2 regions of the Bradyrhizobium sp. AC87j1 genome follow, and region 1 is predicted to be linked to the other one. Evidence: predicted binding sites of a transcription regulator. Region 1 holds the regulator's gene; the other holds the start of a gene.
What was found. Region 1 encodes PhoB, which activates phosphate uptake and scavenging genes when phosphate is short. Its sites were predicted from a motif close to TGTCATNNANCTGTCAT; they were not measured.
Positions count from the first base shown of each region.

Region 2: phnC (phosphonate ABC transporter ATP-binding protein) is a predicted target of PhoB. The motif match lies at 11,237-11,253, and genes of this name have one in related genera.

Region 1 covers NZ_PTFE01000033.1:49,244-65,172, forward strand. The annotation lists gene CV770_RS18770 (hypothetical protein) at 1-902, opposite strand, end outside; gene CV770_RS43350 (PAS domain S-box protein) at 1,010-1,201, opposite strand; gene CV770_RS43355 (PAS domain S-box protein) at 1,158-1,598, opposite strand; gene CV770_RS18780 (2'-deoxycytidine 5'-triphosphate deaminase) at 1,616-2,752, opposite strand; SAM riboswitch at 2,833-2,912, shown strand; gene CV770_RS18785 (O-succinylhomoserine sulfhydrylase) at 2,987-4,174, shown strand; gene CV770_RS18790 (SGNH/GDSL hydrolase family protein) at 4,349-5,335, opposite strand; gene CV770_RS18795 (SGNH/GDSL hydrolase family protein) at 5,348-6,121, opposite strand; gene CV770_RS18800 (OpgC domain-containing protein) at 6,121-7,416, opposite strand; gene apaG (Co2+/Mg2+ efflux facilitator ApaG/CorD) at 7,596-7,988, shown strand; gene CV770_RS18815 (Hsp33 family molecular chaperone) at 8,994-10,001, opposite strand; gene argF (ornithine carbamoyltransferase) at 10,300-11,223, opposite strand; gene CV770_RS18825 (aspartate aminotransferase family protein) at 11,223-12,431, opposite strand; gene CV770_RS18830 (GcrA family cell cycle regulator) at 12,888-13,400, shown strand; gene phoB (phosphate regulon transcriptional regulator PhoB) at 13,480-14,187, opposite strand; gene phoU (phosphate signaling complex protein PhoU) at 14,211-14,927, opposite strand; gene pstB (phosphate ABC transporter ATP-binding protein PstB) at 14,939-15,757, opposite strand; gene pstA (phosphate ABC transporter permease PstA) at 15,754-15,929, opposite strand, start outside.
Region 2 covers NZ_PTFE01000038.1:32,831-48,759, forward strand. The annotation lists gene CV770_RS20450 (pyridoxamine 5'-phosphate oxidase family protein) at 1-169, opposite strand, end outside; gene phnN (phosphonate metabolism protein/1,5-bisphosphokinase (PRPP-forming) PhnN) at 192-788, opposite strand; gene CV770_RS20460 (alpha-D-ribose 1-methylphosphonate 5-triphosphate diphosphatase) at 785-1,942, opposite strand; gene phnL (phosphonate C-P lyase system protein PhnL) at 1,954-2,652, opposite strand; gene phnK (phosphonate C-P lyase system protein PhnK) at 2,675-3,472, opposite strand; gene CV770_RS20475 (alpha-D-ribose 1-methylphosphonate 5-phosphate C-P-lyase PhnJ) at 3,465-4,361, opposite strand; gene CV770_RS20480 (carbon-phosphorus lyase complex subunit) at 4,358-5,461, opposite strand; gene phnH (phosphonate C-P lyase system protein PhnH) at 5,466-6,074, opposite strand; gene phnG (phosphonate C-P lyase system protein PhnG) at 6,079-6,543, opposite strand; gene phnF (phosphonate metabolism transcriptional regulator PhnF) at 6,663-7,391, shown strand; gene phnE (phosphonate ABC transporter, permease protein PhnE) at 7,519-8,367, opposite strand; gene phnE (phosphonate ABC transporter, permease protein PhnE) at 8,364-9,248, opposite strand; gene phnD (phosphonate ABC transporter substrate-binding protein) at 9,320-10,255, opposite strand; gene phnC (phosphonate ABC transporter ATP-binding protein) at 10,317-11,126, opposite strand; gene CV770_RS20520 (transferase hexapeptide repeat family protein) at 11,300-11,971, shown strand; gene CV770_RS20525 (alpha-D-ribose 1-methylphosphonate 5-triphosphate diphosphatase) at 11,968-13,161, shown strand; gene CV770_RS20530 (DUF1045 domain-containing protein) at 13,180-13,878, shown strand; gene CV770_RS20535 (hypothetical protein) at 13,882-14,490, opposite strand; gene CV770_RS20540 (selenium-binding protein SBP56-related protein) at 14,574-15,929, opposite strand, start outside.

The DNA.
Region 1 (15,929 bases):
AGCTTCCAGCTCTGCTGGCGGATTTCGAAGGAGCCTTCGGATCGCGAGGTCTCGGCCGTGTCATCCTGCGCCGCGAACAGCGCGTTCAGGAACGACGCGAATTCGCTTGCCCCGCCGCGGCTCATCGCCAGCGCGGCGGCGACTTCGTCGAAATATTGCATCCCGATCAACTTGCCGGTGAGGTGCAGCAGATAGCCGGCGTCTTCCGGGCCGAACAACTGCACCATCACGGGCGCCGCCGTGCGCACATACTCCATCGCATAGTTGCGATAGGCTTTTTCGAGGCGCGGTTTCGGCCAGCTCGCAACCGGCAGAGCCGGCGCAGTCTTCGCGTCGAACAGCGGCGCTTCGAGGTGGCGCGCGAACACGAGCCGCTGGTCCAGCTCGAGCGGATGATCGTACTGGTGGTAGTAGCCTTCCAGCCCGTCCTGCCCGTCGACGCTCTGCTTGGTGCAGACGAAGCCGAGCCTGAGATCGCCGAGCGCAACGCCGTTATTGGAGTGCCATCCCCGCAGCATCGCGCGCGAGACCTCGCCCGGCACGCCGCAGATCGCGGTGCCCTTCCAGATCCAGCGCGGCGGCGGATAGCGGATCCAGGCCTTGGCGTCGCTCTCATACATGTATTCGACATGCACGCCGCCGATCCAGTTCGAGAGATAGTGATATTGCGCGGCCGCCACCGCCGGCGGCAGATGATCGATCCCCAGCTTCCTAAGCCCGGGCAGGAAGCGCTCCTGCTGCTGGCGGCGGAACACGCGGAAGACGAACTCCGCTGCATCCGCAGTGCCGCGCCGCGTGACGACGGTGAGGATGAGGCCGGTGAAATAGGCGTGGTAGAGGTCGGCGACTGCACGCCAGCGCTTCCATTGGGCTTCCTGCGCGGCGTCAGCTGCGGCGGTCATTCGTTTCGCTCCCGATCGTTGTTGCGATCGAGTGTGTCACCGCACCTTCCGGCAGGCAACATGACGCCCGTGCAGAGCGCCCTGCGTGGCCACCCGCCAATTCCGCATCACGAAGTTTGCGGTGGCGTCTTGGCCGCGCGCTCTCGCTCGACCCGGTCGGTGACATCGCGCGCCATCGCCACCGATCCCAAGACGTTGCCGCCGGAATCCCGCACCAACGCAAAGGTCATCTCGATGTAGAGCTTGCGCCCGCTCTTATGCAGCGCGCGGGTCAGTGTCGGCCTGCCCGCAAGCTTCATGCTTGCCGCTGGCCAGCGCAGCTTCAAAGCCCTTCCAGTGCGCGGCGCGCAGGTGTTCGGGAATGATCAGATCGAGATTCTGGCCGAGCGCTTCCGCAGCGGAGAAGCCGAACAGCGCCGCCGCTGCACGGTTCCACCGCATGATCGTGCCGGAGCGATCCGAATAGATCAGCGCATCCGCGACGTCTTCGACGATCTTTGCGTCGAGTTCGGATTGGTTGCTCATGTCACCACCTTGCATGTAGCCCGAATTTCGCTTCGCATCCTGACACACCGGTGTCATCGCCCGACCAGTGCGCAATTGCGCACGAGGATCGGGCGATCCAGTATTCCAGAGGCGATCACTATAGAGCCGACAGGCCGCGGCGTACTGGATGCCCCGGTCAAGCCGGGGCATGACAGTAAAATGGGCAGCTACACCCGAAAATGCTTCGATAGTTTGAGGCCCTGGGCCTGATAGTTCGAGCCGATGCGTTGGCCGTACATCGCGTCGGGACGGGCCAGCATCTTCTCGTAGACGAGGCGGCCGACGATCTGGCCGTGCTCGAGGATGAACGGCACTTCGCGCGACCGCACTTCCAGCACGGCGCGCGCGCCTTTTCCGCCCGCGCCTGCATAGCCGAAGCCGGGATCGAAGAATCCGGCATAATGCACGCGGAATTCGCCGACCAGCGGATCGAACGGCACCATCTCCGCGGCATAGTCGGGCGGCACCTGCACGGCTTCCTTCGACGCCAGGATGTAGAACTCACCGGGATCGAGGATCAGGCTGCCGTCGGGACGAGCCGAGATCGGCTCCCAGAAGTCCTCGACGGAATAGCCGGAGCGGCGATCGACGTCGACGACACCGGTGTGGCGCTTGGCGCGGTAGCCGACGAAGCCGTTTGCCTTCTCGCCGGAGAGATCGACGGAGACGGCGACGCCACCCGAGAGATCAGCATCGTCGATGTCGACGAGGCGCTCGGCGGCATGCAAGCCGTCGAGCTCGTCGGCATTGAGGATGGCGTCACCGGTGCGGAAGCGCACCTGCGACAGACGCGAGCCCTCGCTAACCAGCACCGGAAACGTCTTCGGGCTGATCTCGGCATAGAGCGGGCCGTGATAGCCGGCGCCGATCATGTCGAAGCGGCGGGTGCCATCGGCGATGACGCGGGTGAAGACGTCGAGCCGGCCGGTGGAGCTCTTCGGATTCGCGGCCGCGACGATCTCCGGCGGCAGCGCGAGGCTCTCCAGCAGCGGCACGATGTAGACGCAGTTGGTCTCCAGCACCGCCCCATCGGCGAGGCTGAATTCGTGCAGCTTCAATTCGTCGATGCGCTCGGCGACGGTGGCGCCGGGACCGGGCAGGAAGCTGGCGCGGACGCGATAAGCGATGTCGCCGAGACGCAGATCGAGGCTCGCCGGCTGGATCTGGCTCTCGACGAAGTCATAGGCGGGCAGGATGAGCCCGGCCTTCGCCATCGCCGCGATCATGCGGTCGGGCAGGATACCATTGGCGTCGGGCGCAACCGTGAACGTCAACCGGGGGTCCTCTTCAGGGGGCAGATGCATCCGGACATGCCGGAAATACAAGTCTTTTACGGCTATCCGATGGACGCCTTGACGGAAAGGGCATTGCGGAATATGAGCATCACTTATCCCGTGGTGATTTGAGCCGGCCGGCTTGCAGCCACGTTAAATAAGTCGCTAAACAGGCCGGGGACCTCTGTGATCCCGGCCCGTGGAGATATCCAGGCCGGTTTTTTTGTGACCGTTTTCGACGAGACGGTCATGTCGGAGGTACCTATGTCGAAGTCGACCACCAACTATCGTCCCGAAACCCGCCTGGTCCATTCCGGCACCCTGCGCTCGCAATATGGCGAGACGTCGGAGGCGCTGTTCCTGACCCAGGGCTACGTCTACGACACTGCCGAGCAATGCGAGGCGCGGTTCAAGGGCGAGGATCCGGGCTTCATCTATTCGCGCTACTCCAATCCCACCATCGCGATGTTCGAGCGCCGCATGATCGAGCTCGAAGGCGCCGAAGCCGCCCGCTCGGCGGCGACCGGCATGGCCGCGGTGACGACTGCGATCCTGGCGCCGCTTAGGGCCGGCGACCACGTGGTGGCTTCCCGCGCCCTGTTCGGCTCGTGCCTTTACGTCATCCAGGACCTGCTGCCGCGCTACGGCATCGAGACCACGCTGGTGGACGGGCTCGACCTCGACCAATGGCAGCGCGCCGTGAGGCCGAACACCAAGACGCTCTTCCTGGAGAGCCCGACCAATCCGACGCTGGATGTGCTCGACATCCCAGGGATTGCCGAGATCGCGCACAAGGGCGGCGCGCGGCTCGTCGTCGACAACGTGTTCGCAACACCGATCTGGCAGAGCCCGCTGGCGCTCGGGGCCGACGTCGTGGTCTATTCCGCGACCAAGCATATCGACGGCCAGGGCCGCTGCCTCGGCGGCATCATCCTGTCGTCGGAAGCCTTCATCGCCGAGCACATCCACAATTTCATGCGCCAGACCGGCCCGTCGATCTCGCCGTTCAACGCCTGGGTCCTGCTCAAGGGCCTGGAGACGCTGGGCGTGCGCGTGCGCGCGCAGACCGATACGGCCGCGCGCATCGCCGACGTGCTGGCGAGCCATCCGAAGATCTCGCGACTGGTTTTCCCGGGCCGCGCCGATCATCCGCAGGCAGCATTGGTGAAAAAGCAGATGCGCGGCGGCTCGACGCTGGTCGGCTTCGAGGTGAAGGGCGGAAAGGCCGCGGCGTTCCGTGTGCTCAACGAATTGAAACTGGCGAAGATCTCCAACAATCTCGGCGACGCCAAGAGCCTCGTCACGCATCCGGCGACCACGACGCATCAGCGCCTGAAGCCGGAGGACCGCGCCGCGCTCGGCATCAGCGAAGGTTTTATCCGCTTCTCCGCGGGGCTGGAGCATGCCGATGATCTGATCGAGGATCTGACCGCGGCGCTGGAGAAGGCGTGAGGTTCTTACCCTCCCCTGGAGGGGGAGGGTTGCTACGCATGCAGCGAAGCGGAATGCGTAGCGGGGTGGGGTGACGGTCTTCCCACATCCAACAGTGCCCGAGTGGAGAGATCACCCCACCCCGCTCGCGCTTCGCGCGATCGACCCTCCCCCTCCAGGGGAGGGTGAAGCAAGCTACATCGGCCGATACGTTCTTACGTCCGCGGGCACGTTCACGCCCAGCTTGATCTGCCCCACCGAGCGGATGATGTCGTCGCCGAGCAGCTGGGCGAAGCAGGCATAGCCCCAATCGTTCATGTGCAGGCCGTCGGCGATGACGAAGCTCTCGACCGGAATCGACTGGTTCTCGTGCCAGTCGCGCATCACCTCGAAGCGCGGGAAGATGCCGACGTGACGCAGCTCGGCGACCTTGCCCAGCAGCTTCACCATCTTGCCGGCGCTTTCGCCGCGCTGGTTGACGGCCGGCGAATATTGCGGATCGACCAGCACGATGTCGGCGCCGCCGGCGGCCTGGATGCGGCTGATGCCGTCCTCGACCAGTTTGGCGGTGTCGCCGGGATCGAGGTTGCGCAGCACAGCGTTGGTGCCGACCTGCCAGATCACGAGATCCGGATGCACGTCGATCACCTGCGTCTGGAGGCGCTTCATCATCTCGGGCGCATCCTCGCCGCCGACGCCGGCATTGACGACGGTGATGTCGGCGGTCGGATAGTGGCGGCGCAGCTGGGCAGCAAGACGGTTCGGATAATTGAATTCCGGCGAGCTCGCGCCGAATCCTGCGGTCGACGACGAGCCGAACGCGACGATGAGGACGGGCTGGCCGGCCACGAGCTTGCTTGCAACATGCGGCAGCGAGCCCATCGCCTTCGAGCCGCCCTTTGACGGCAGGCAGGGCACGCGGTTGAAGACGTCGCCGGCGGATTTGGCGACCTGCTTCACCTTGTCGATGGCGCGCGCCGTGATGCCGCGCTGCTCGGGCGAGGTCACGGCAACGGTGGTCTGGGACGGCGAAGCGGGAGCGGGATCAGCCGACTGCGCCGGTGCTTGTGTCGCCTGCGCGGCTTGGGTCTGCGCATGCGAGGCTGGCGCCAGCAACAACAGCACTGCTGCTGCAGGTGCGGCCAGCCATGCCGTCAGGCAAAAAGGGCGGAGAGAACTCATTAACGCTAGACCTCAATTTTGCTGCTGGGCCGGCTCCAGATGGGCTGCGTCGATCACGAACTGTGCCAACGCCCGGCCAAGGCAATCATGAACCTGCTTCGCCAGTTCGGGCCCGCGGGACGGACTGAACAGGTCGAACTGACCCTGATCATTCCACTGCCGCATGATCGTGAAGCGATCGAACAGCGGGATGTCGTGCTCCTGCGCCACCACGCGCATATTATCGAGAAAAGGCTGCGCCGAGATCATGGTTTCGGTGCGCGGGCTGTACTGCAAATTCATCAAGACGACGTCGGCCCCTGCCTTTTGCAGCGCAACAACCCCGTCGGTCACCGCGCTCCGAAATTCGTCGGGATCGATGGATCGGATAGCATCCACGGTCCCGGTCTGCCAGATGACCAAAGTAGGCGTCTTTGCTTCCACCAGCTTAACGAAGGTCGAGGCGGCCTCCTCCGCCGTTCTCTTGCTCTGTATTTCTACGGAGACGTGCACCGCTTCTGACGGTGGCAGCTTTTCCTTCAGAACCGCTTCCATGCGCGCCGGATAGGAGCTGCCCTCCGAGGACGGAATCGTGGTCGAGCGGCTGCCGACGACCAGGATTTCGAGCGGCTTGCCAGCCTTGACGGCCTCGGCGACCTTAGGAAGCTGGCTTTCGCTGGTAAGCAGATAAGACGGCAATTCGCACGCCGCGGGCGCACCGGCAGGCGCGGCATCGCCCGCGCGCGCCACAGGCGCGGCGAGGCTACCGCATAGCAGGACCAGGCTCAGGAGAACCTTCGCCTTCATCAGCCCCCTCCCGCCAGATCGGCGTTGCCGACGGCGTTTTTGGTTTTCGCACCGCTCTTGTCAGCCACGCGTTTGTACCACGAAATCACCCAGGCCACGCCCCACATGATCAGGACCCCGGAGAGACTAATCAGCGCATGCATGGCTGCGCCGCCGGAGACTTCGGCGAGAATGAAATGCCCGGCGAAGGCCAGAAAGACGCCGAGGCAGAAGATCTCGAGAGAATGCTGGCCACATAGAATCAATGGTCGCAACCAGCGCGATTTCAAGCCCGGCCAATCCCGGGGTAGGAAGCGGACGGTGAGCGCGGCCAGCGCCAGGAAATGCGTGAAGCGCAGCACGTCGAGATCGGTCTTGTCGATCGGATACATCCACTGCTCGACCCGCTTCGGCATGAATTGGGAGAGCTGCGGCACGTACCAGGTCAGCGTCACGTAGAACGCCGCGGCGAGATAGGCGATCGCGATCCACATCGTCACCGGCGAAGCCAGGATACGCGACATCCGTCGCGCACCTCCGAGCGCGCACCATGCCCCGAAGACGAACAGCAATTGCCAGGCCAACGGATTGAAGGCCCAGAAGCCGTTCGGATAGGCGGAGAAGTAGAGATCGTACTCCCAGGTGACCGCGTAGAGCACGACCGAGAGGCCGAGCGTGACGTCGGGGCGCCATTTCATCGACCACAGGATCAGCGGCAGCGCCAGCATCAGCACGATGTAGAGCGGCAGCACGTCCATGTTGACGGGGCGGAAACGCAGCAGCAGCGCCTGCACGATGGTGACGTCGGGCTGCTTGAGGAAATCCATGATACCCATCTCTTCGGTGTAGAGCGGGTTCTCGAACCGGGTCGCCACATAGGAGATTTCGGCGAGGAAGATCGTGAACAGGAAGACGTGGGCGACGTAGATCTGCCAGACCCGGCGCAGGATGCGCGCGGTGGCGATGACGACGCCGCTCTCCAGCATCGCCCTTCCGTAGACGAAGGCGGCGGTGTAGCCGGAGATGAAGATGAAGATCTCGGTGGCGTCGCTGAAGCCGTAATTGCGGATCGTGAACCAGGTCAGCAGACTCGGCGGCAGATGGTCGATGAAGATCAGCCACAGCGCCAGCCCGCGGAACAGGTCGAGCCGGAGCTCGCGCTCGCCGATGGCGGGCAGCGTGATGGCCGGCGCGGTCGCGCGCGGCTTCGCCCCCGCGGGCTTGCTGTCCACAGCCATGCTGTCTGCAGGCTTGGCGTCTGCAGGCTTGGCGGTTCCCGCGATCGTCGATCCCGTCACATGGTCGGCAATGGTCATCGGGGCCTAAAAACCCTTCCGCAAATCGCGACGTTGAGGAGTGTACCGGTCCGGTCGTCATCTCGCAAAGCGGCCGGATCACGTCCGGGTGTCATTCCCTTTGAATTCTGGCGGGACGATGTCGCCAAAGCCGCCTCCGGCGTTTGGTTCCAGCGCCCGATTTCGGTATGATAGCAACCATGTACCGCGCCGTGACCCGCCAGATCGAAGTGACCGTCGAGCCGAACTTTGTTCCGGAGCAGTCGTCGGCCGACCGCTCCCGTTACTTCTGGTCCTACACCATCGTCATCGTCAATTCGGGCGAGGAGACCGTGCAGCTCAAGGCGCGGCACTGGATCATCACCGACGCCTCCGGGCGCCAGCAGGAGGTGAAGGGCGAGGGCGTGGTCGGCGAGCAGCCGATCCTGGCCCCCGGCGAGCGCTTCGAATACACCTCCGGCGTCCCGCTCTCGACCGCCTCCGGCTTCATGACCGGCCGCTACCAGATGGTCACCGAAAGCGGCGAGCGCTTCGAGATCGACGTGCCGGCGTTTTCGCTGGACAGCCCGGACAATAAGAGGGTGTTGAATTAGGAGCGACGCTCCTTGCGCAGCTGCCGTAGGGTGGGCAAAGGCGCAACGCGCCGTGCCCACCATTTTTCGCGAATTCGGAGACAAATCGTGGGCACGCTTTCGCTTTGCCCACCCTACGATATTGGGGCGCTTGGCAAGCAGCAAAGTAGGATGGGTAGAGCGAAGCGAAACCCATCGTCCCTCATCCTCGCGGAAGCATGATGGGTTTCGCTTCGCTCTACCCATCCTACGACAGCCAATTTGCAGACACGCCTTCGCAGCCTCGCGGCTTGAATCGCCCGAGCTTTGCTTGATCGCTCCACCCTCTAATCCAAGAGGGCGCAGGGAAGGCCGGGTGCTGGCTCGCACCCGCGGTCCGCTGCGCGAAAAGCACACGCAGAAAGAACCGCACAGCAGCATACAGGTGGTGCCGATCACTCGGCCTTCCCTGCGCGGTGGCTGGACGGCTTATGCCGTGATCTCCCGGGAGCCGACCATTCCTTCTGGCCTCCCTCGCCCCGCGAATTTGGATGATGCAGTCTGCCCGGTTGGGCTCGCTCGCACCTCCGCGGAAGCTTGACCGTAGCAACGACGGCCAGGACCACACGGTTTTGCCGTACGCACGGCCCGCCATTTCGCCGCAGTTTTTCCGGCCCCGTCGACGAAGCCGGAAACTTACAGACGAGACGAACCTGACAGCGCCGCTCATCCGCACGAAGCCTCGGGCTCACAGGGACTACCCGCCCTGCCCGCGCCTCTCGTGCCGACGCTGCCGCGTCCACCGCAAGCCCGGCTCGCGATAGTGACGACACATGATCGCCCCTCTTGGATGAGCCGGGATGGGCGATAGATACGACAAAACCGAATTTCGGTAAAGTGGAATATTTTTAGCAAGGCGGATTGACAGAGGGCGACACAGCAAGCTGCCGTAGGGTGGGCAAAGCGAAGCGTGCCCACGTTTTTGGTCGTCATCGAGAGATCGCGGGCACGGCGCAAGTGCGCCTTTGCCCACTCTACGAGAGCTCGCTACGCGTCCTCCACGCCGGCCTCGTCCGGCGTGAAATCGTACACCGAGCTACAGAACTCGCAGGTGACGACGACCTTGTCGTCCTTGACCATGGCGGCGCGGTCGTCGGGCGAGAAGCTCTTCAGCATCGAGGCGACCGCATCGCGCGAGCAGGAGCATTGCGCCTTGAGGACCATCGGATTGAACACGCGCACGCCGCGCTCGTGAAACAGGCGGAACACCAGCCGCTCGCCGGAGAGCTCGGGATCGATCAGCTCGACGTCCTCGACGGTCTCGATCAGCGAGCGTGCCTCGACCCAGGCGTCGTCTTCGGCAACGCTGTGCACCTCGACGCCATCGGGGGCATCGCCGGGATGCAGATCGGCCTGCCGCGCGCGCTCCGCCGCCTTCGGCAGAAACTGCATCAGCATGCCGCCGGCGCGCCAGCGATGCTTGCCGCCGTCGTTGGAGCGCCATTCCTCGCCGACCGCGAGGCGCACGCGCGTCGGGATCTGCTCGGAGCGCAGGAAATATTCGTGGGCGGCGTCTTCGAGGCTGCCGCCGTCGAGCGCGACCAGACCCTGGTAGCGGCTCATGTCGGGGCCCTGGTCGATGGTCATGGCGAGATGACCGCGGCCGAGCAGCGTGCCGGAATCCCTGGTATCGCCGAGACGCGCGGCATCGAAGCGCGCATAGGCCCGCAGGCGATCCGGCGCCATGTAGTCGACGACCAGGAACGACACCGGGCCGTCGGTCTGGGCCTGCAGGATGAAGCGCCCCTCGAATTTCAGCGCCGAGCCGAGCAGCGTCGTCAGCACGATGGCCTCGCCGAGCAGCTTGCCGACCGGCGCCGGATAATCGTGCTTGGTCAGGATCTCGTCGAGCGCCGGGCCAAGCCGCACGAGGCGCCCGCGCACGTCGAGCGCATCGACCTCGTAGGGCAACACGGCGTCATCGATCGGAACCGCTGATGGCGCGCGAACCGGGCCTTCGGGGCCGGCTTTCATCTGAGGGGATTGGGAAACCATGGGGCGTTATCTGGGGTCGGAGGGTGGGAATTGGAAGGGGCGCTGGGTGGCGTGTTCCGGATGCGAATTGGACTGTATCAAGCCGTCTCAAGCCTGCTGTCGTCCCGGACAAGCGTAGCGTAGCGAAGCGCAGATCCGGGACCCATAACCACAGGACTACGTTGCAGCCAGCGATGACAACTCCGAGTCCTCGCCAAACGACTTCCTGTGGTTATGGGTCCCGGATCTGCGCGCGCTTTAGGCGCGCTTGTCCGGGACGACAGTTGTGTGTGAGGCCGCGGCCGGGCTTCGTGCGCCCTTACTTCACCGCGTCAAAGCACCAGGCCAGAATGCCCTTCTGCGCGTGCAGGCGATTTTCGGCCTCGTCGAACACGACCGATTGCGGACCGTCGATCACGTCATCGGTGACCTCCTCGCCGCGATGGGCGGGCAGGCAGTGCATGAACAGCGCATCGGGCTTGGCCAGCGACATCAGCTTGCCGTTGACCTGATAGGGCTTGAGCACGTTGTGACGATGCTCGCCTTCCTTGTCGCCCATCGAAACCCAGGTGTCGGTGACGACACAGTCGGCGCCGCGCACGGCGGCTTCCGGGTCGGTGCCGAGCATGATCGGCGCGCCGGTCGCCTTGATAAAGTCGCGCATCGCTTTTTTCGGCGCGAGCTCCGGCGGCGTTGCGACGTTGAGCTGGAACTTGAAGCGCTCGGCTGCGTGAGCCCAGGACGCCAGCACGTTGTTGTCGTCGCCGGTCCAGGCCACCGTCTTGCCCTCGATCGGGCCGCGATGCTCCTCATAGGTCATGAGGTCGGCCATCACCTGACAGGGATGCGAGCGCCGCGTCAGGCCGTTGATGACGGGCACGGTGGCGTTGGCCGCAAGCTCCAGCAGCGCATCGTGGTTGAGGATACGGATCATGATGGCATCGACATAGCGCGACAGCACGCGCGCGGTGTCGGCGATGGTCTCGCCGCGGCCGAGCTGCATCTCGGCACCGGTGAGCATGATGGGCTCGCCGCCGAGCTGACGCATCGCGACGTCGAACGACACGCGTGTCCGGGTCGACGGGCGCTCGAAAATCATCGCCAGCGTCTTGCCTTCGAGCGGCCTGACCGGCTGCTGCGCCTTCTGCTTCGCCTTCATGGCGGAGGACGCCGCGAGCATGGTCTTGAGCTCCGACAGCGGCAGCTCGTTGATATCGAGGAAGTGCTTCGGGGACTTGCTCATCAGCCTGCCGCCCGCTTGGTCTGGCTGGACGAGATTGCGGCGCAGGCGCGCTCGAGCCGCCCGACGCTGTCCTCGATCTCGGCTTCGGTCACGATCAGCGGCGGCAGGAAACGCACGACATTGTCGCCGGCACCCACCGTGAGCAGTTTTTCATTGCGCAGTGCCGCGACGAGATCGCCGGAGGGCACCACGGCCTTGATGCCGATCAGGAGGCCCTCGCCGCGCACTTCGCTGACGACATCGCCATGACGGTCGATCACGGAGGCGAGCTTCTGCTTCAGCAGCAGCGACATCTTCTGCACGTGGTCGAAGAAGCCGGGCTTGAGCATGACGTCGAGCACCGCATTGGCCGCGGAGATCGCCAGCGGATTGCCGCCGAAGGTCGAGCCGTGCGAGCCGGGCCCCATGCCGGCCGCCGCATCCGCGGTCGCCAGCACAGCGCCGATCGGGAAGCCGCCGCCGAGCGCCTTCGCCAGCGACATCACGTCAGGTGTGACGCCGGTGCGCCGATAGGCGAACAGATCGCCGGCGCGGCCCATGCCGGTCTGCACCTCGTCGAAGGCGAGCAGCAGGCCCTTCTCGTCGCAAAGCTGGCGCAACGCCTTGAGGAAGGTCGGCGTTGCCGAGCGCACGCCGCCCTCGCCCTGGATCGGCTCGATCAGGATGCCGGCGGTGTGCGGGCCGATCGCCTTCTTGACGGCCTCGATATCGCCGTGCGGCACCTGGTCGAAGCCTTCCATGGGCGGGCCGAAGCCTTCGAGATATTTTGCAGAGCCAGTCGCGGCGAGCGTTGCCAGGGTGCGGCCGTGGAAGGCGCCTTCGAAGGTGATGATGCGATAACGTTCCGGATGCCCCTTGGAGAAGTGATGATGGCGGACCAGCTTGATCACACCCTCCAGCGCTTCGGCGCCCGAATTGCAGAAGAACACGAAGTCCGCAAAGCTCTCGTTGCAAAGCCGGTTGGCGAGCTTCTCGCCATCCGGGCTCTGGAACAGGTTCGACATGTGCCAGAGCTTCGTCGCCTGCTCCTGCAGCGCCTTGATCAGATGCGGGTGGCAATGGCCGAGCGCATTCACAGCCACGCCCGAGGTGAAATCGAGATAGCGATCGCCATTGGTCGCGATCAGCCAGCAGCCTTCGCCGCGCTCGAAGCCGAGGTCGGCTCTGGCGAAAACGGGGAGCAAATGCGGCGCTGCGCTGTTAGTCATGATGTCACTTGAATGTTGAGGACGGTGTGACGCGTGCATTGCGCAACGCACCATCGACCGGCCCGGAAAACGAAACGTGCCGCCTTTTAAGGGCGGCACGCGGGACTATCTTATGCTTGGCAAGACGGGTGTCAATGCCGCCCGGAAAGCCTCGGGAAACGCTGAATCCGTAGTCTTGCGGTGCCGATTTTGCGGGTTTTCACCACGGAACATGTGGAAGCGAGTCGGCGGACTCTTGCGCGGGAGTCACGCCATATTGTAGCGTTTGGATTGTCAGATACGACATCTCGTGCAGCGGTTCTGATCTCAAGAGTCCTCATGTACCGGCGTAAGCGTTCGGGCGTCAGTCACGCGCCCGGCGAGCCTTAAGGGATTCTGGCGGCACGGGTTTTTGAAGGCTTAGGCAATCGCTGCGAGGCCCCAGGATGGCTGGCGCGTAGCGAGGGAAAGGGTGCAATGACGGTTTTGACCTGGTCCGACGATCGCGTCGAGCAGCTGAAAAAGCTCTGGGAGGCCGGACTTTCGGCCAGCCAGATCGCAGCTGAGCTCGGCAATGTGACCCGCAATGCCGTGATCGGCAAAGTGCACAGGCTCGGTCTGTCCGGCCGCGCCAAGAGCCCTTCATCGGCAGCGCCCCGGCCGCGCAAGGCGCGTCCCGCGCAGCACTTGATGCGGGTGACCCGCCCCATCGCGCGCGGCAACACCGCGCTGGCACAGGCCTTCGAGGTCGAGGTGGAGGCTGAACCGGTCACCTACGACAACGTGGTGCCGATGAGCCAGCGGCTGTCGCTGCTCGAGCTGAACGAGGCGACCTGCCACTGGCCGGTCGGCGATCCCTCGAGCCCGGATTTCTTCTTCTGCGGCGGCAAGGCGCTGTCCGGCCTGCCCTACTGCGCCCAGCACTCGCGCGTGGCGTATCAGCCGGCGGCGGATCGCCGTCGCGCCCCGGCAAAGCCGGGCCCGCGCTGAGCACGGCCTCAGGCGACATTGAGACAAAGAAAAGCGCGCTGGCCGGCGCGCTTTTTTGTTGGCTTATCGCGAGCAAACCTTACGTCTGCTCCGCCTTCGCGAAGCGATCGTCGAGCGCGTAGCCGGCGCCGCGGACGGTGCGGATCGGGTCCTGCTCGCGGCCGAGATTGAGCAGCTTGCGCAGGCGGCCGATATGGACGTCGACGGTGCGCTCGTCGATGTAGATGTCGCGGCCCCAGACGCTGTCGAGCAGTTGCTCGCGCGAGAACACGCGGCCGGGATGCTCCAGGAAGAACTCCAGCAGGCGATATTCGGTCGGACCGAGATCGATCGGCCGGCCCGAGCGCGCCACGCGGCGCTTGTCGCGGTCGAGCTCGATGTCGCCATAGGCCAGCACCGTCGCGAGCCGCTCAGGACTGGCGCGGCGCAGCAGGCCTTTCACGCGCGCCAAAAGCTCCGGCACCGAGAACGGCTTGACGATGTAGTCGTCGGCGCCGGTCGCAAGTCCCCGCACCCGCTCGCTCTCCTCGCCGCGCGCGGTGAGCATGATGATCGGCAGCTGCTTGGTGTCGGGCCGCGTGCGCAGGCGGCGGCACAGCTCGATGCCTGACAGGCCCGGCAGCATCCAGTCGAGCACGATCAGGTCCGGGATGTGTTCCTTGAGGCGGGTGTCGGCGTCGTCGCCGCGCATGACCGTCTCGACGTCATAGCCGTCGCCTTCGAGGTTGTAGCGAAGCAGCTCGGTGAGAGCTTCCTCGTCCTCAACCACCATAATGCGTGCGCCCATCGGGTCGTCGCTCCTTCAAGTCTTCAGGTATTCGGGACCGTCGTGGCGAAGGTGGTCATGTCGCCCTTCGGCCGCTTGTCGGTGATCGCCTGGCCCTCGATCATGTAGAACACGGTCTCGGCGATGTTGGTGGCGTGGTCGCCGATCCGCTCGATGTTCTTGGCGCAGAACATCAGATGGATGCAGAACGAGATGTTGCGCGGATCCTCCATCATGTAGGTGAGGAGCTCGCGGAACAGCGAGGTGCAGATTGCGTCGACTTCCTCGTCGCCCTTCCACACCGCCATCGCCGCCGGCAGATCATGTGCGGCATAGGCGTCCAGCACCGACTTGACCTGCTGCTGCACGAGGTCGGTCATGTGCTCCAGGCCGCGGAAGAGTTTCAGCGGATGGAAGTCGGTCTCCAGCGCGGCGACGCGCTTGCCCATGTTCTTGGCGAGGTCGCCGATGCGCTCGAGATCGGTCGCAACGCGCATGGCGCCGACGATCTCGCGCAAATCCACCGCCATCGGCTGGCGGCGGGCGATGGTGAGCACCGCGCGTTCCTCGATGCGCTTCTGCAGCGCGTCGAGCTCGGCGTCGATGGTGACGACGCGCTGGCCGAGCGCGACGTCGCGGCGGATCAGCGCGCCGACGGAATCGACGATCATGCGCTCGGCGATGCCGCCCATCTCGGCGACCAGGCGGGTGAGCTCCTGGAGGTCGGTGTCGAAAGCTTTTGCGGTATGTTCAGTACCCATGTCGCGTCTCCTCAGCCGAACCGGCCGGTGATGTAATCCTGCGTGCGCCGGTCGCTCGGCGACGTGAAGATCTTGCTGGTGTCGTCGAATTCGATCAGCTCGCCGAGATACATGAAGGCGGTCTTGTCGGAGACGCGCGCCGCCTGCTGCATGTTATGGGTGACGATCGCGATCGTGTAGTTCTCGGACAGTTCCTGGATCAGCTCCTCGACCTTGGCGGTCGAGATCGGGTCGAGCGCCGAGCAGGGCTCGTCGAACAAAATCACTTCGGGGCGCACCGCGACGGTGCGGGCGATGCACAGGCGCTGCTGCTGGCCGCCAGAGAGCGACAGGCCGGAGGCGTTGAGCTTGTCCTTGACCTCGTTCCACAGCGCGCCGCCGCGCAGCGCCTTCTCGACGCGGTCGTCCATCTCGGACTTCGAGATCTTCTCGTAGAGGCGGATGCCGAAGGCGATGTTCTCGTAGATCGTCATCGGGAACGGCGTCGGCTTCTGGAACACCATGCCGACCCGGGCGCGCAGCAGATTGAGGTCGAGCCTGGGGTCGAGGATGTTGGTCTGGTCGAGCATGAGCTGGCCGGTGGCACGCTGGCCCGGATAGAGGTCGTACATCCGGTTGAAGATGCGCAGCAGGGTCGACTTGCCGCAGCCCGACGGGCCGATGAACGCCGTGACGCGGTTGGCACCCAGCGTCAGGTTGATGTTCTTCAGCGCGTGGTGCTCGCCGTAATAGAAATTGAGATTGCGCACCGTCACCTTGGCCGGGGCTTCCGGCAGCGGCTGCGAGGCCAGATGAGCGTTGGAACTCATGGATACGGACAGGTCGGTCATTTTGCAGTCCTCTCGGCGCCGAGGATGCGCGCGCCAATGTTCAGGGCAAGCACGGTGAGCGTGATCAGCAGCGCGCCGCTCCAGGCCAGCTGCTTCCAATAGGCGTAGGGGCTCTGGACGAAGTTGTTGATGGTGACCGGCAGGTTGGCCATCGTCTTGTTCAGGCCGAGGC
Region 2 (15,929 bases), on a different contig from region 1:
GCGAGCAGTCGATGCCCTCGGGGCCGATGGTGGCAAGCGCGGCGAACGGCGCCTTCTCGATGAAGACGCGGTAGAGCGGGGTGACGTGGTCGGCGACTTTCACGGTCGAGGCGTCGTTGGTGGCGCCGTAGATGGCCTCCAGCTGTTCGATCGTTTCAATCACCGACATTCCGTTCTCCTTGCTGTACTGGCTAATCGTGCCCGCCCTCATTCCTGATCACGCGCACGAGCTGGCGGGCATGATAGTCCGCGCTGCCGGCATTGAGGATGGTGATGTCCGCCTGCGCCGACCTGTCGTCGACGCTGCGGGTGAGGCGCTCGGCGATGTTGCCGTCGCTTTGTCGCGCGCGCGCAGCCAGCCGCGCGGCCAGCACATCCGGCGGCGCCGTGATCGCAACCACCACGATTTCAGCGTAGGCCTGGCGCAGCGCGCCGATCACGGTGCGCGAGACGTTGGCGACGACCGTGCGGCCGGCGCGGATATCGTCGTTGATGTCGAGCGGCAGCGCGTAGGAATGCCCGTGCGCGTCCCAATGCACGGCGAAATCGGCATGCTCGCACGCGCGGCGGAATTCGTCGGGACCGAGCGCGACATTGTCTTCGTCGGCGGAGGATTCACGCGTCACGATGCGGCGCGGGAAGACAATGTCGTGATCGTCAGCGCAGGCCGCCTGCGCGAGCCGCAGCAGCGTGTCCTTGCCGGCGCCGCTAGGACCGACCACCAGCACGAGCCGTCCGGGCCCGATCGCGCCGGTCTGCTCGCCCGCCGTGGTTGCGCTCTCGCTCATGCGACACGGCTTCCTTCGCGCCAGACGCTGCGGACGACGGGAACGTGGCCCGCGACATGCACGCGAATGAGGTCGGCGCGCTTGCCGATCGCGACCTCGCCGCGGTCGGTGAGGCCAACTGCCTCCGCCGGTGCCTTGGTCACGGTGCGGATTGCCGCGGGAAGGCCGATGGCGGGGACATGCTCGGGCAATTGCAGCGCCCCCATCAGGAGGCTCGACGGGATGTAGTCCGACGACAGAATGTCGAGCAGTCCTTCGCGGGCGAGATCGACCGCGGCGATGTTGCCGGAATGCGAGCCGCCGCGCACGACGTTCGGCGCGCCCATGAGAATGTCGATGCCGGCCTGGTGCAGACCGCGCGCGGCTTCCAGCGTGGTCGGGAACTCCGCCACCGAGACGCGGTCACGCACCGCGTCCGCGACGTTCTCCTCAGTGGTGTCGTCGTGGCTCGCCAGCGGGATCTTGTACTGATGCGCCAGCGACACGATCTCGCGCATGTTGGTCGCGGCATAGAGCTTCTGATACTCGAAGCGCTTTGCGAACAGCTCGTCGAGCTCGGCATCGGTCTTGCCGCCGCCCTTGCCGCGGTAATAGTCGCGCAGCTTGACCTCGTCACGGAACTGGCGCTGGCCGGGCGTGTGGTCCATCAGCGACATCAGCTTGACGTCGGGACGGTCGATCAGCTCCTTGGCTTCCTCGACCACGCTCGGCATCGGGATCTCGCAGCGCAGATGCAGGAAGTGATCGGCGCGCAGCAGGCTGGCGTCGCGCGCGGTCGTGATCGCGGCGGCGAGCACGCCGGCGCGGCCGTCGACCTCCTCGGCACCGTCCTCGCGCCAGACCCGGAGCGAATCGAACACGGTGGTGATGCCCGAAGTCGCGAGTTGGCCGTCGTAGGAGATGACGGCGGCAACCGGATTCCAGAACACCTTTGGCCGCGGCACGTAATGGGCTTCGAGATGGTCGGTGTGCAGCTCGATCAGGCCCGGCATGATCAAATCGCCGCCGGCATCCTCGGCACCCGCAGGCGCCCTACCCTCGCCGATCTCGGCGATGCGCCCGTCGGCAAGAGCGAGCCAGCCTTGCTCGATCACCCGGTCAGCCAGCACGATCCTGGCGTTGGCGATCACAATGTCCTTCGGCTTGGCGTTCATTTCCATTTCCCTCAGGCCGCGGCGGCAAAGCTGGTGACGTCGACGATGCGGTCGGCAATCAGATGACGGATTTCGTCGTCATGGACAATGGCGACCATGGCGACGCCCTGGCGTTTCTTCTCGGCGACCAGCTCGACCACGACGGCGCGGTTGGCGGCATCCAGCGAGGCGGTCGGCTCGTCCAGCAGCAGGATCGGCAAATCCGAGATGAAGCCGCGCGCGATGTTGACGCGCTGCTGCTCGCCGCCGGAGAAGGTCGCGGGCGGAAGCTGCCAGAGCCGCTCGGGAATGTTGAGGCGCCGCAGCAGGTTACCTGCGCGCTGCTGCGCATCAGTGCGTGGCATTCCGTTCACGATCAGCGGCTCGGCGACGACGTCGATGGTGGCCACGCGCGGCACCGCGCGCAGGAACTGGCTGACATAGCCGATGGTCGAGCGGCGGACGTTGAGGATCTGCCGCGGCTCGGCGCTGGCGAGATCAATCACTGCGCCGCGGTGGCGAATGCCGATGCGGCCGGAGTCGCAACGGTAATTGCCGAAGACCATTTTCAGGATCGAGGACTTGCCGGCGCCTGATGGTCCCGACAGCACGACGCATTCGCTCGCGTTGACCTGGAAGGTCACGCCGCTGACGACAGGCAATTCGATGCCTCCCTGCAGGTGCATGGTGAAGGTCTTATTGGCATCAGTGATGTCGATCATGGCGGTCATTGGAAAACTCATATTGAAAGGTTCATGGCGGCAGGATCGAGGAGACGAGGAGTTGCGTATAGGGCTCGCGCGGATCGTCGAGCACCTGGTCGGTGAGACCGGTTTCGATGACGCGGCCGCCCTTCATCACCATCACGCGGTGCGACAGCAATCGTGCCACCGCAAGATCGTGGGTGACGATGATGACGGCGAGGTTCAGCTCGGCGACGAGGCTGCGCAGCAGGTCGAGCAGCCGCGCCTGCACGGACACGTCGAGGCCGCCGGTCGGCTCGTCCATGAACACCAGCCGCGGCTCGGTGACGAGGTTGCGCGCGATCTGGAGGCGCTGGCGCATGCCGCCGGAATAGGTGCGCGGTGCATCGTCGATGCGGGCGGTGTCGATCTCGACACGGGTCAGCCAGTCGGACGCGGTCTCGCGGATGCGGCCATAGTGATTCCAGCCCACCGCCATCAGCCGCTCGCCGACATTGGCGCCGGCCGAGACCGCCATGCGCAGGCCCTGGGCGGGATCCTGATGCACAAAACCCCAGTCGGTGCGGTACAGGAAGCGCCGCTCGGCTTCGCCGAGCGAGGCGAGATCGCGGGCGACACCGTCGCGCATCCGATAGGACACATGGCCGCCGCTGGCCGCGAGCTGGCCCGACAGGAGTTGAAGCAGCGTCGACTTGCCCGAACCTGATTCGCCGACGATCGCCAGCACCTCGCCGGGATAGAGTGCGAAGGAGACGTCGCGGCACGCGGCGATGCGGCCGAAGGATTTGCTGAGGGAGGTCGCGACCAGCAGCGGCTGGTCGTTTTCGAGCGCGGCCTGGTCAACCATTGGTGCCTCCTTGCGCCTTCTCCTTGTACGGCGCGGCGCTGAGGCTGCCGTGATGGCCGGCGGCCTGGCGGCTCTCGCAATAGTCGGTGTCCGAGCACACGAACATCCGTCCGCCCTTGTCGTCGGTGACGATCTCGTCGAGATAGGAATTCTCCGCGCCGCACAGCGCGCAGGGCGCGTTGAAGCGATAGGGCTCGAACGGATGGTCCTCGAAATCGAGCGACACCACCTTCGTGTAAGGCGGGATCGCATAGATGCGCTTCTCGCGGCCGGCGCCGAACAGCTGCAGCGCCGGGCAATTGTCCATCTTGGGATTGTCGAATTTCGGCGTCGGCGACGGATCCATCACGTAGCGCGCGTTGACCTTGACCGGATAGGCGTAGGCGGTGGCGATGTGGCCGAAGCGGGCGATGTCCTCATAGAGCTTCACATGCATCAGGCCGTATTCGGCCAGCGCATGCATGCGCCGCGTCTCGGTCTCGCGCGGCTCGAGGAAACGCAACGGCTCCGGGATCGGCACCTGATAGACCAGCACCTGGTTTGCGTGCAGCGTCGCCTCCGGGATGCGGTGACGGGTCTGGATCACGGTCGCCTCCTCCGTCGCCGTCGTGGTGGCAACGCCGGCGGTCTTGGCGAAGAATTTTCGGATCGAGATCGCGTTGGTGGTGTCGTCGGAGCCTTGATCGATCACCTTCAGCACGTCGGCGGGGCCGAGGATCGCAGCTGTGACCTGCACGCCACCGGTGCCCCAGCCATAGGGCATCGGCATCTCGCGGCTGGCGAACGGCACCTGATAGCCGGGAATAGCGATCGCCTTCAGGATCGCGCGGCGGATCATCCGCTTGGTCTGCTCGTCGAGATAGGCGAAGTTGTAGGCAGGCGCGTTCATTCCGCGGCCTCCTTCATGGCGTCAGGCGCCTGGGCGTCAGTGAATTCCTTGCGCAGCTTGCGGAGCAGGCCGAGCTCGGACTGGAAGTCGACGTAATGCGGCAGCTTCAGATGCTCGACGAAGCCGGTGGCCTGGACGTTGTCCGAATGCGACATCACGAATTCTTCATCTTGCGCCGGGGCGAGTGCCTCCTCGCCGAGCTCGCGGGCGCGCAGCGCGCGGTCGACCAGGGCCATCGACATGGTCTTGCGCTCGCTCTGGCCGAAGGCGAGGCCATAGCCGCGGGTGAAGCATGGCGCTTCGGTCGCGGAGCCCTTGAACTGGTTGACCATCTGGCACTCGGTGAGCTCAATCGAGCCGAGCGGCACGGCGAAGCCGACGTCTTCCGCCGAAAATTCCACCTCGACCTCGCCGAAGCGAATCTCGCCGGCGAAAGGATGGTTGCGGCCATAGCCGCGCTGGGTGGAATAGCCCATCGCCAGCAGGAAACCTTCGTCGCCGCGCGCCAGGTTTTGCAGGCGCAAATCACGATCCGCCGGGAAGTTCAGCGGCTCGCGGGTGAGATCGCCGACGCTGGCGCCGTCCTCGGCCTGCGGCGAGGATTCGATCAGCCCGTCGCGACCGAGAATGTCGGTCACGCGCGGGGTCGGCGCCGTTGACGCTTCCGCCGTTGCGGGCGCCTCCGGCACGAAGCCTTCGGCGAGCGCGGGATCGAGCAGGCGGTGGGTATAGTCGAAGGTCGGTCCGAGGATCTGCCCGCCGGGAATGTCCTTGAAGGTCGAGGACACCCGCCGCTGCACGCGCATCGCACCGGTGTCGACCGGCTCGCTCGCGCCGAAACGCGGCATCGTGGCGCGGAAGGCGCGAACCAGGAAGATCGCCTCGATCAGATCGCCGCGCGCCTGCTTGATCGCGAGCGCCGCGAGCTCGCGGTCATAGAGCGAGCCTTCGCTCATGACGCGGTCGACGGCGAGCCCAAGCTGTTCCGAGATCTGGTCGAGCGTGACCTCCGGAACGCCTCGGTCGCCGCGCCGCTTATCTGCGAGCAGGCGATGGGCGTTCTCGATGGCGCGTTCGCCGCCTTTGACTGCGACATACATGCTTCTAGCTTCCCTTGCTCACGATACGCGTGGTGCGAGGGATCGCGACCACGGCGTCATCGGCGACCAGCACCACATCGGTGCCGCGCGGAAACAGCGCCTCGTTGACACGCAGACGCTCGAACAAATCGAAAGGTCTGATCGCGGCATTGAGCATGGCGACGCCGTCGATGCCGGGGCCACGCAGCTCGAAACTGCGCCCTGCGTCGAGGCTATCGACCTGGAAGATCACCGTGGTGGACCGATCCGGATATTCGCTGGTCCCGAGCGCGAAGCGTTCGAGCGGCGGCAGCGCACCGCCGTCACTGATCAGCGCAAAACTCGCGATGGAGGAATCCTGCACCACCGGCGCGCCGGTGTGGAACTTCAGCCATTTCACCACGTCCGGGCTCTCCGACATCCGCGCGTCGAGCCAGAGCGGCGTGTCGTGGTCGAACAGCGTCAGCGCGATCGCGGCCGTGCCGCGCATCATCCTGTCGGGCGTCCCCGCGCCCGGCACGATGCGCTGGACCGACCCGGGCCGCGCCATCGCGTCCATGACCGAGCGAAAGGTCGATTGCGCCGACAGCACCTTGTCGGCGAAGCCCGGCGGCAGTTCCGCAATCGTGGTCATGATCTCACCCCTCACCGCGCACCATGGTGTAGAAATCAACCTTCGTTGCAGCGGTCTCGGCCGCTGCCTGCGCGCGGCCAGCCATAAGCTGCTCACGCAACGGGGCGATAACGTCCCGCTCCACCGCTCCGCCGAAATCCCTCGACTGCACCAGCGCATCGCACAGCGCGATCAGCCGCGCCTTCTCACCGTCGCGCCCGAGCGTGTAGCCGAAGCCGACCTCGCCGCTCGCCAGCCGGACCGCGGCGCGCGACACCGTGGCTTCACCGAGATTGAACGGCGCGCCGTCGCCACCGACCCGGCCGCGCAGCATGACGAGGCCGTTTTCGGGCGCGCGCAAATCCTGATGGGCCGGGACAGCCAAGTTGCGGAGGCGGGCGGCGATCTCGCCCGCCTCCGCGTGCGCCAGCACGGCCATGGCGGCCTGGCGCTGGGCTTGCTGGTTGTTGTGCTGGGTCACCTGATCCACCGAACCTTTGACAGAACTTGCCGCATCGAAGTTGTCTATTATAATAGACAACTTCATACGGGAGCGCCATGACTGTTTCGTGACAAAGCTGTGATTTCTGGGCTAGGCTGGCCGGCGATATGAGCATGCAAGACACTGCGTCGTCTGGCGTCGCGCTATGGCGCCTCGTTGCCGACGGCATCGAGCGCGGCATCGCCGACGGCCGTTTCGCGGCTGGCGACAAATTGCCGGGCGAGATGGAGATCGCCGAAACCTATCGGGTGAACCGCCACACCGTGCGGCGCGCGCTGGCGGCCCTTGCCGAGCGCGGCCTCGTGCGCGCCGAGCGCGGCAGCGGAACTTATGTCGAAGCGCAGAAGCTCGCCTATCCCTTGCGCTCGCGCACCCGCTTCTCCGAGATCGTCGGCGCCGGCGGCCGCGAGCCGCGCGGGCAGTTGATCGAGGCGACGGACGATGTCGCGACCCGTGAGCTGGCACGCGAGCTCGGCCTGAAGGCCGGCGCGCCGCTGGTGCGGATCGAGGCGATTCGCCTTGCCGACCGCACGCCGATCTGCGTCTCCACCACCTGGCTGTCTGCGGAATTGTTTCCGGGTGCCGGCGCCGTGTTCGCGGCGACGCGCTCGATGACGAAGCTGCTGGAACATTACGGCGTCCGCGACTATCGCCGCGGCGCGACCCGGATCACCGCCGGTATAGTCGACGCCACCGACGCGGCCCGGCTCGATCTCGCGCTCGGACGGCCGATCCTGGTGGTCGATGCGACCGACCACGATCTGCAGGGCAAGCCGCTGGTGACCAAGCATTCGCGCTTTGCGGCGGAGCGCGTGGAGTTTCTGGTGGAGTCGTAAGGGGCTCTCTCCAAGAAACCGGAGCCGTAGGGTGGGCAAAGGCGCACTTCGCGCCGTGCCCACGATCTTTCTCGATTGTTAAAAATGGTGGGCACGCTGCGCTTTGCCCACCCTGCGGCACCTGTGATCAGGCGACAGCCCTTCGCCCAATGATCGCAAAGCGCAGCTTGCCCGAGATGAAATCGATCGCGGCGACCGCGACCAGGATCATCAGGATCAGGAACGACACCTTCTGCCATTCCAGCACGCGGATCTGCTCGGCGAGTTGGAGGCCAATGCCGCCGGCGCCGACGATGCCGATGATGGTGGCCGAGCGGGTGTTGGATTCGATGAAATAGAGCACCTGCCCGGCGATCACGGGCAGGACCTGCGGCAACAGGCCGAAGCGGATCTCGTGCAGCGGGCTGCCGCCGGAGGCGCGGATGCCCTCGACCTGCTTCTGGTCGGCGGCCTCGATCGCCTCCGAGAACAGCTTTCCGAAGGCGCCGAAATCCGACACCGCAATGGCGAGCACGCCGGCGAACGGGCCAAGCCCGACGACGTTGATCCACACCAGCGCCCAGATCAGCGTGTCGACGCCGCGGATCGAATCCAGGACGCGGCGGACGGGAAAGCGCAACAGCTTCGACGGCACCACGTTGCGCGCCGCGAGCAGGCTGACCGGAAGCGCGAATACCGCCGCCAGCGTCGTGCCGAGCAGCGCGATCGACAGCGTCTCGCCGAGCGCCTTCAGATAGATCGGGAGCGACGATCCGGGGTCAGGCGGGATCATCATCAAGGTGATCCAGCCGAGCTGGCTGAGGCCTGCGAAGAAGCGCGACGGCGAGAAGTCGAGATCGACCAGGCCGTAAATGAGGATCGCGAACGCCGCGACGATCATCGCCGGTGTGGCAAGCCGCGCCGAGGCCGGACGGTCGAACACATCGGGATAGCGCGCACGAAGCTCTCGCGTGTCGACCGCTTGCCGCCTCGTCACGTCCGCGCCTCCTTGCCGAACAGACGGCCGCGCAGCCAGCCGGTGCTGATGTCGATGATGAACACGGTGACGATGATGGTCAGCAGGATCGCGCTGACGTCTGAGTAGTAGAATTTTCGGATCGCGACGACGAGCTCCTGGCCGATGCCGCCGGCACCGACGAAGCCCATCACGGAGGCTTCACGGACGTTGATCTCGAAGCGCAGCAGTGCATAGCTGGCATAGCCCGCGGTCACCTGCGGCACGACGGCGAACCGCATGCAGGACAGCCAGCTCGCGCCGGTCGAGCGAATGCCTTCGACCGGCTTCATGTCGGCGTTCTCGACGATTTCCGAGAACAGCTTTCCGAGCGCGCCGGTGGAGTGGATCGCGATCGCGAGCACGCCCGCCATCGGTCCGAGCCCGAAGGCGATCACGAAGATCAGCGCGAAGACGATGCCCGGAACGGTGCGGGCGAACTCGAGCAGGCGCCGGACGACGAAGCGCAGCCAGGGTGCGGGCGACGTGTTTTCAGCGGCGAAGAAGTTCAGGCAAAATGCCAAGGTCGCGCCGATCAGCGTGCCGACATAGGAGATCAGCAGCGTCTCGCCCAGCATCTTCAGCCATTTGCGCCAGCCCCAGAGCCACTCGCCGACATCGGTCCAGACGCGCTGGCCGTTGTCGAGCGTGAGGATGCGGTCGAAATAGCTGACGAAATTGCCGAAATAGGTGAACAGCGTGCGCAGATTCACTTCCGCGCCGATTCCCGCGAGAACCAGCGCGGCGGCGAAGACCGCGATCCCCAACAGCAGGCGGAGCCGCCTGCGCCCGACCGCCTGGCGATAGGCGGCGTTGAGCACGGCAAGCTGCTGCTCGGGGAGGATCGAAACCGCTGTTGTCATCGGCCTGAGATAAGTTCCGTCAAAGAAAGGGCCGGGTCCATGGACCCGGCTCCAGTTACATCGCCCTGAGATCAGGACGCCTTCTTTTTACGCAGCGCATCGACGAACTTGATCAGCTCGATCGTGCCATCCCAGTCCTTGGTGGTGGCGGGATGAAAGCCCTTCTTCTGGCCGTCGGAGAGGCGGTCGAACGCGGCCTTGTCCTTGGCCGGCGCGTCGAAGAACGCCTTGGCGATAGCGGCCTTGGCGTCTTCCGGCAGGTCGGAATTGTAGGCATAGGGGCCATTGATGATCGGCGCCGACTTATGGATGATACGGAAGTCGTCCTTCTTCATCGCCGAGCCGTCGGCATTCTTCAGCATGCCCTTGGTCAGCATCTGCGCCAGCGTGGAATCGTCGTCGCTGGTCCACTGGTTGGCGGCAACGTCGACCGTGCCCTGCGACAGCGCCAGCATCGCGTTCTCGTGGCTGCCGGTGAAGACGACCTTGCTGAAATAGCCGTCGGCATCGGGGATGCCCATCTTGTCCAGCTCGAAGCGCGGCACATTGTTGCCGGAGGTCGAGTTCGGATCGACGAGGCCGAGGTTCTTGCCCTTGAGCTGGTCGACGCTCTTGTAGGCGCTGCTCGCTTTGACGAAGAACACCGAGTAATAGCCGGTCGAGCCGTCGGCGTTGATGTCGTTGGCGAAGGCGTCGGACTTGACGCCGGTCAGGCGGGCGCGGGCGAACGAGGCCGAGCCGTAGCTGGCGATGTGGATGTTGCCGGCGCGCTGGCCCTCGATGACGGCGGCGTAGTCGTTGGCGATGCGCAGCGTGACCTTCACGCCCAATTCCTTGGAGAGATAGTTCACGAAAGGCGCCCAGCGCTCGGTGACGCCGGAGGCGTTCTCGGCCGGGACGACCGCAAAGGTCAGCTCGGGATATTTCGCCTTCCAATCGTCGGCGGAGGCGGAGGCCGTGAACGCGAGCGCGGCGGCGCCGGCGAGAATTAATCTGCGAGTGATCATGATACCCTCTTCATCGGTTGGGGTCGGTTGACGCAAAACTGACAACAAAACAGGTGGCGCTTCAGGCCGCCGCGGCCGTTCCGAGCGCCGGCACGCCCTCGGGCGACGGGACAGGCATGGCGCCCATGACGTCGGCGGCTTCGAGATCGTAAAGCTCGCGCGCGACGTGGTCGGTCAGTGCGGCCGGTGCGCCGTCAAACACGACGCGCCCCGCCGCCATGCCGATCAGGCGGTCGCAATAGCTCCGGGCGAGATCGAGCGAATGCAGATTGCAGAGCACGGTGATGCCGAAATGCTTGTTGATGCGCAGCAGCGCATCCATCACGATCTTGGTGTTGCGCGGATCGAGCGATGCGATCGGCTCGTCGGCGAGGATGATGTCGGGCTGCTGCACCAGCGCACGCGCGATCGCGACGCGCTGCTGCTGGCCGCCTGAGAGCTGGTCGGCACGCTGGGCGGCGAGCGATGCGATGTCGAACTGTTCGAGTGCCGACATCGCCAGGGCCTTGTCCTGCTCGGGCCACACTTGCGACAGCGAGCGCCAGGCCGGCATCGTCGCAAGGCGTCCCATCAGGACGTTGGTGAGGACATCGAGCCGGCCGACCAGGTTGAATTGCTGGAAGATCATGGCCGACCGCGCCCGCCATTGCCGCAGCTCCTTGCCGCGCAGCGCGGTGACGTCGATGCCGTCGAACAGGATGTGGCCCTGCGTCGGCGTCGCGAGACGATTGATGGTTCGCAGCAGCGTCGACTTGCCGGCGCCGGACCGTCCGATCACACCGACGAAGCCGCCGGGGGAGACTTGAAACGAAGCGTCGTCCACTGCGGCTTTCGCGCCGAAGCGACACGTCAGACCTTCCACCACCAGCATGCAGGACTCCAGATTAGCTGGAGCCAACCGCTAACGCCCGCGCTTGACACTTGTGTGACACAGCCGTTGCAGTGCGGCGATCCTACACACCTCATCCCCTGTCATCGCCGTGTCATGACATCGTCATCAAGCCGCTCGAAGAGGAACGCCCGCCCTCCCGCTTCGGATGCAACATGGCCGTCAAGATTCTCTCGGTCCAGCCGACCATCGACCCCTCGGCCAAGCTGCACGAGACCAGGCTCGGCGCCTATACCGAGGTCGGCGCGCGCACCATCCTGCACGACGTCGCGATGGGCGATTACTCTTATGTCGTGAACGATTCCCAGATCACCTACACTACCATCGGAAAATTCTGCTCGATCGCGGCGATGACGCGCATCAATCCCGGCAATCATCCGATGCACCGCGCGACCCAGGCGCATTTCACCTATCGCTCCAGCGCCTACTTCGAGGGCGAGAGCGACGACGCCGAGTTCTTCGACTGGAGGCGCCAGCATCACGTCCATATCGGCCACGATGTCTGGATCGGCCACGGCGCGATCGTGCTGCCGGGCCGCAATATCGGCACCGGCGCGGTGATCGCGGCCGGCGCCATCGTCACCAAGGACGTGCCGGCCTACACCATCGTCGCCGGCAATCCGGCCCGCATCGTGCGGCGGCGGTTTTCGGAAGAGATCGCCGGAAGGCTCGCGCGGCTCGCCTGGTGGGACTGGGATCACGACAAATTGCGCGAAGCGCTGCCCGATTTCCGCAAGCTCGGGATTGAAGATTTTCTCGCGACATACGAAGCACGGGCGACTCCCCAGACCAGATCCCTTACCAGCAAACGAAACGCGGTCGCGTGACAGACATTTTCCTTGAAGGCGGCCGGGCCCTGATCGGCACCGAACTCGTCGAAACGTCATTGGCGGTGTCGGGACAGGACATCGCGCAGGTCGATGCCTCACGGGGCCGGGCGCGGCTGATAATCGATTCACGCAACCTGCTGGTGCTCCCCGGCATCGTCGATCTGCATGGCGATGCCTTCGAGCGGCAGATGATGCCGCGCGCCGGCGTCGACTTCCCTATCGACGTCGCGCTCGCCGACAGCGATCGCCAGGCGATCAGCAACGGCATCACCACGGTGTTTCACGCCACGACCTGCTCGTGGGAACCGGGCCTGCGCAGCGCCGACAACGCGCGCGGCCTGATGGAGGCAATCGAGCGGCAGCGTCCGCAATTTGCCGCCGACACCCGCTTCCATCTCCGGCACGAGACCTACAATCACGACGCCGAGGCCGAGATCAGCGAGTGGCTCACCGAGGGCCGCGTCGATCTGTTCGCTTTCAACGACCACATGGACGGCACCGTCGCCGACATGGCCAAGCCGCGCAAGCGCAACCGTATGGTCGAGCGCACGGGGCTTTCAGCTGAGGAATTCGATCGGCTGGTCGAACGCGTGGTCTCGCGCGCCGCCGAGGTGCCGGCTTCAGTTGCGCGGCTGGCCGCCGCAGCGCGCGCGGCCCAGGTGCGGATGCTCTCGCACGACGATGCGACGCCGGCGATGCGCCAGGAGTTTCGCGAGCTCGGCGCTGACATCGCGGAGTTTCCGATCAACGAGGAGACGGCACGGGCGGCAGCAAGCCACGGCGATGCCATCGTCTACGGCGCGCCGAACGTCGTGCGCGGCGGCAGCCACACCGGCTGGACCAGGGCCTCCGACATGATCGCTAAGGGGCTCTGCTCGGTGCTGGCGTCCGACTATTATTATCCCGCGCAGCTGCTCGCAGCGTTCCGCCTCGCCGCCGACGGCGTGCTGCCGCTGACGGAAGCCTGGAATCTGGTCTCCGCCGGCCCGGCGCGCGCCACCGGCCTTGCCGATCGCGGCGTGCTTGCGGAAGGACGCCGCGCCGACATTCTGCTGGTCGACGACAGCGTGAAGCTGCGGCCGCGGCTGATCGCGGTGATATCGGGCGGAAAGCTCGTGCACCTCACCGATGCGACCCGGCTGCTCACTGCTGTGGCGACGCCGCGCGAGGCTGTCGTCGCGGCATAAATTGGTTATGTTCGGACGATGACAGGTTTTCCCCGCTACGCGATCTATTTTGCCGCAGGCAGTGACAGCGCGCTGTCCCGCTTCGGCGCCGAGTTGCTCGGCTACGATGCCTGCACCGGCAACGAATTGCCGTTCCCGCATGATGCGCTGCATGTCGCGCCGGACTGGCGCAATGTCAGCGCCGATCCCCGCAAATACGGCTTTCACGCCACGCTGAAGGCGCCGATGGCGCTCGCGCCGGGCGGGTCCGAAGCGGAACTGATGGCCGCCTGCGCCGCATTCGCCGGCAGGCCGCGGCCACTTCCTGTGATCCTGCCGGTGGTCGATTCCATCAGCGGCTTCATCGCCGTCATTCCGGCCGAGCCGGTCGAGGCGCTCCAGCAGCTCGCCGCCGATTGCGTCCGCGATTTCGATTCCTTCCGCGCCGCGCTGTCGGCGGAGGACCGCGCGCGGCGCAAACCCGAGAAGCTGAACGAGCGGCAGCGCGACTATCTCGACCGCTGGGGTTATCCTTACGTGATGGAAGAATTCCGCTTCCACATGACTCTGACCGGGCGGCTGGATGCCGAGCGGCGCGGGCCGATCCTGGAGATGCTGCGGACGCGGTTTGCGGCGCTGGGGATCGAGACGCTGGCGATCGACCGCATCGCGCTATTTCGGCAGGATGATGCGTCGGCAAGATTCCACATCGTCGACGAGTGGCCTCTGGCGCGATAGACCTCAGCGCCAGCTCGCAAGATTCAAGGCGAGCGCCACCGCCCCAACCAGAACGAGGCTGGTCGCCCAAACGGCATCCAGATTGAACCAGCTTCGCGAGACGAACTTCAATCCCAGATGGCGGTAGACCAGCCACGCCAGACATCCGCCGGCGCCGACCATGGCGGCGACGTGCACCAGGGACACCAGCACCGCCATCCCAAGACTTGTCTTAAAAAGACTTGTCTTCATCAACGCGCCCGCCGCCTCATGGCCGGCATCGAATTCGAAGGCCTGGCAGAGCCCGAGATAGATCGGCACGAGCATCAAGGCGGCGCCGTGAGCAATGGCGACGGCAAACGACCAGAGTGCCAATTGCGTCGGCGGAATTCGTGCCAGCCCACGGGGATGACGCCGCGCGATCAGGCGATAAACGCCGAAGCCGATGACGAGAAGGCTCGCGCCAATCTGGATCGAACGCTGCCACTCGACCAGCACGAGCAGGAACGCGAACGGCAGCAGCACGAGAAATGTTGCCAGGAGATGCCCGGCCGACAGGGCCCACAGCGCACGGAAGAGTGCGGATGGGCTCTTGTCCATGAGCCCGGCGGAAACGGCGAGCGGCCATCCCATCCCCGGATTGACTCCGTGATAGAGGCCGCTCGCGACAAGAGCGAGCCACAGCCAGCCAAGCGCCGGGCTCGCGTGCCCCCAATCTAGACCGACGGGTAGCAAAAGGAGTCCGTCGAACAATCGCCGCCCTCCAGCCTGATCTGGTGCGCACGATAGCCGTCCGGGAAGCTCACGAAATAGTCCTTGTCGAGCTCGAGGCCGCCGTTGCGACCGACATTGGCCATGACTTCCGCACCCGGAACCCCATCGGGATAGAACTGGTCGTCCCAGGTGGAATAGAGCGAATTGGTCCAGTACACGCGCCTGCCGTCGCGGCTGATCTCGACCATTTGCGGGCCGGCCGCAAAGGCCTTGCCATTCGGATGCGCTGTACGGCGTGCGATGCCGCCGATGTGGACCGAGCCCGCAAGCTTCGGCTTTCTGGGATCGCTGACGTCGTACTGGCGCATTTCACCGGTGCCCCAGCACGAGACGTAGAGAAACCGGTCATCCATCGACAGGTCGATGTCGGTCACCAGCGGTGGCACGGCGCCAAATCCCTGCAGCAGCGGCGGGAGTTTCTCCTTTGGCGCGGGTTCGGGCGGGATCGTTGCCGTCTTCTCGGCATGGAATTTCCCGCCTTCGCGCCACCAGGTCCAGATCGATGCTTCGAGATTGGTGGTGTCAACCACAACGCCCACGAAACCGTATTCGCGAACCGGATCGTGCGCGGGCCGCACCTCCAGCGCCATCTGATGATTGGCGCCAAGGTCGATGGTCTGCACATTGCGCCGGGCGCGGAGATCCCAGAAGTGAAGACGATGGCCGTATTTATTCGACAGCAGATCCTCCGGGACGATCCCGTTCTCGAACTGCGGCGGCAACGCCCATTCGCTCGTCACCATGTAATCGCGCGGCAGATTCCACCAGAAGTCATAATGCAGCGTCTGCGGGCCACGGTCGATCTCCCATCGTCCGAGGACCTCGAACGTCTCGCAATCCATGATGAAGACGCCTGGAGGTCCGTTGGTGCCGTCCTTGCCGCCGCCGCCGAGCGTGCTCACGTAAATGCCGTCCGGCCCGCAATGGATGGTATGCGGCCGCGAGTAGCCGGTCTTCTTGAAGATTTCCTCGGGCTCGATGATCTTGTGGATCTTGGCTTTGGTCGGATCTGGCTTGGTATCGATGATGTAGATCCGCGACGAACGGATTCCGGGGATTATGAGATAGCGCCGCTCGATGAAGGCATGTCCGGCGAGCGGCGACAGAGCGGAGGAGCAGGCATTCCAGCCGAAGTGATGAAATTCGTCGCCCTTGTTGGGCATCGTCACGGTGTGGACGATCTGGCTGTAGGTCGGCGATCCCGGCTTGACGTCGATGACCGCGAGAGCATCCGGCTTCGAGAAATCCGGACTGAGCAGCAACGTGTAGGCAAAGTTCTCCGCAGGTGCTTCCATCGC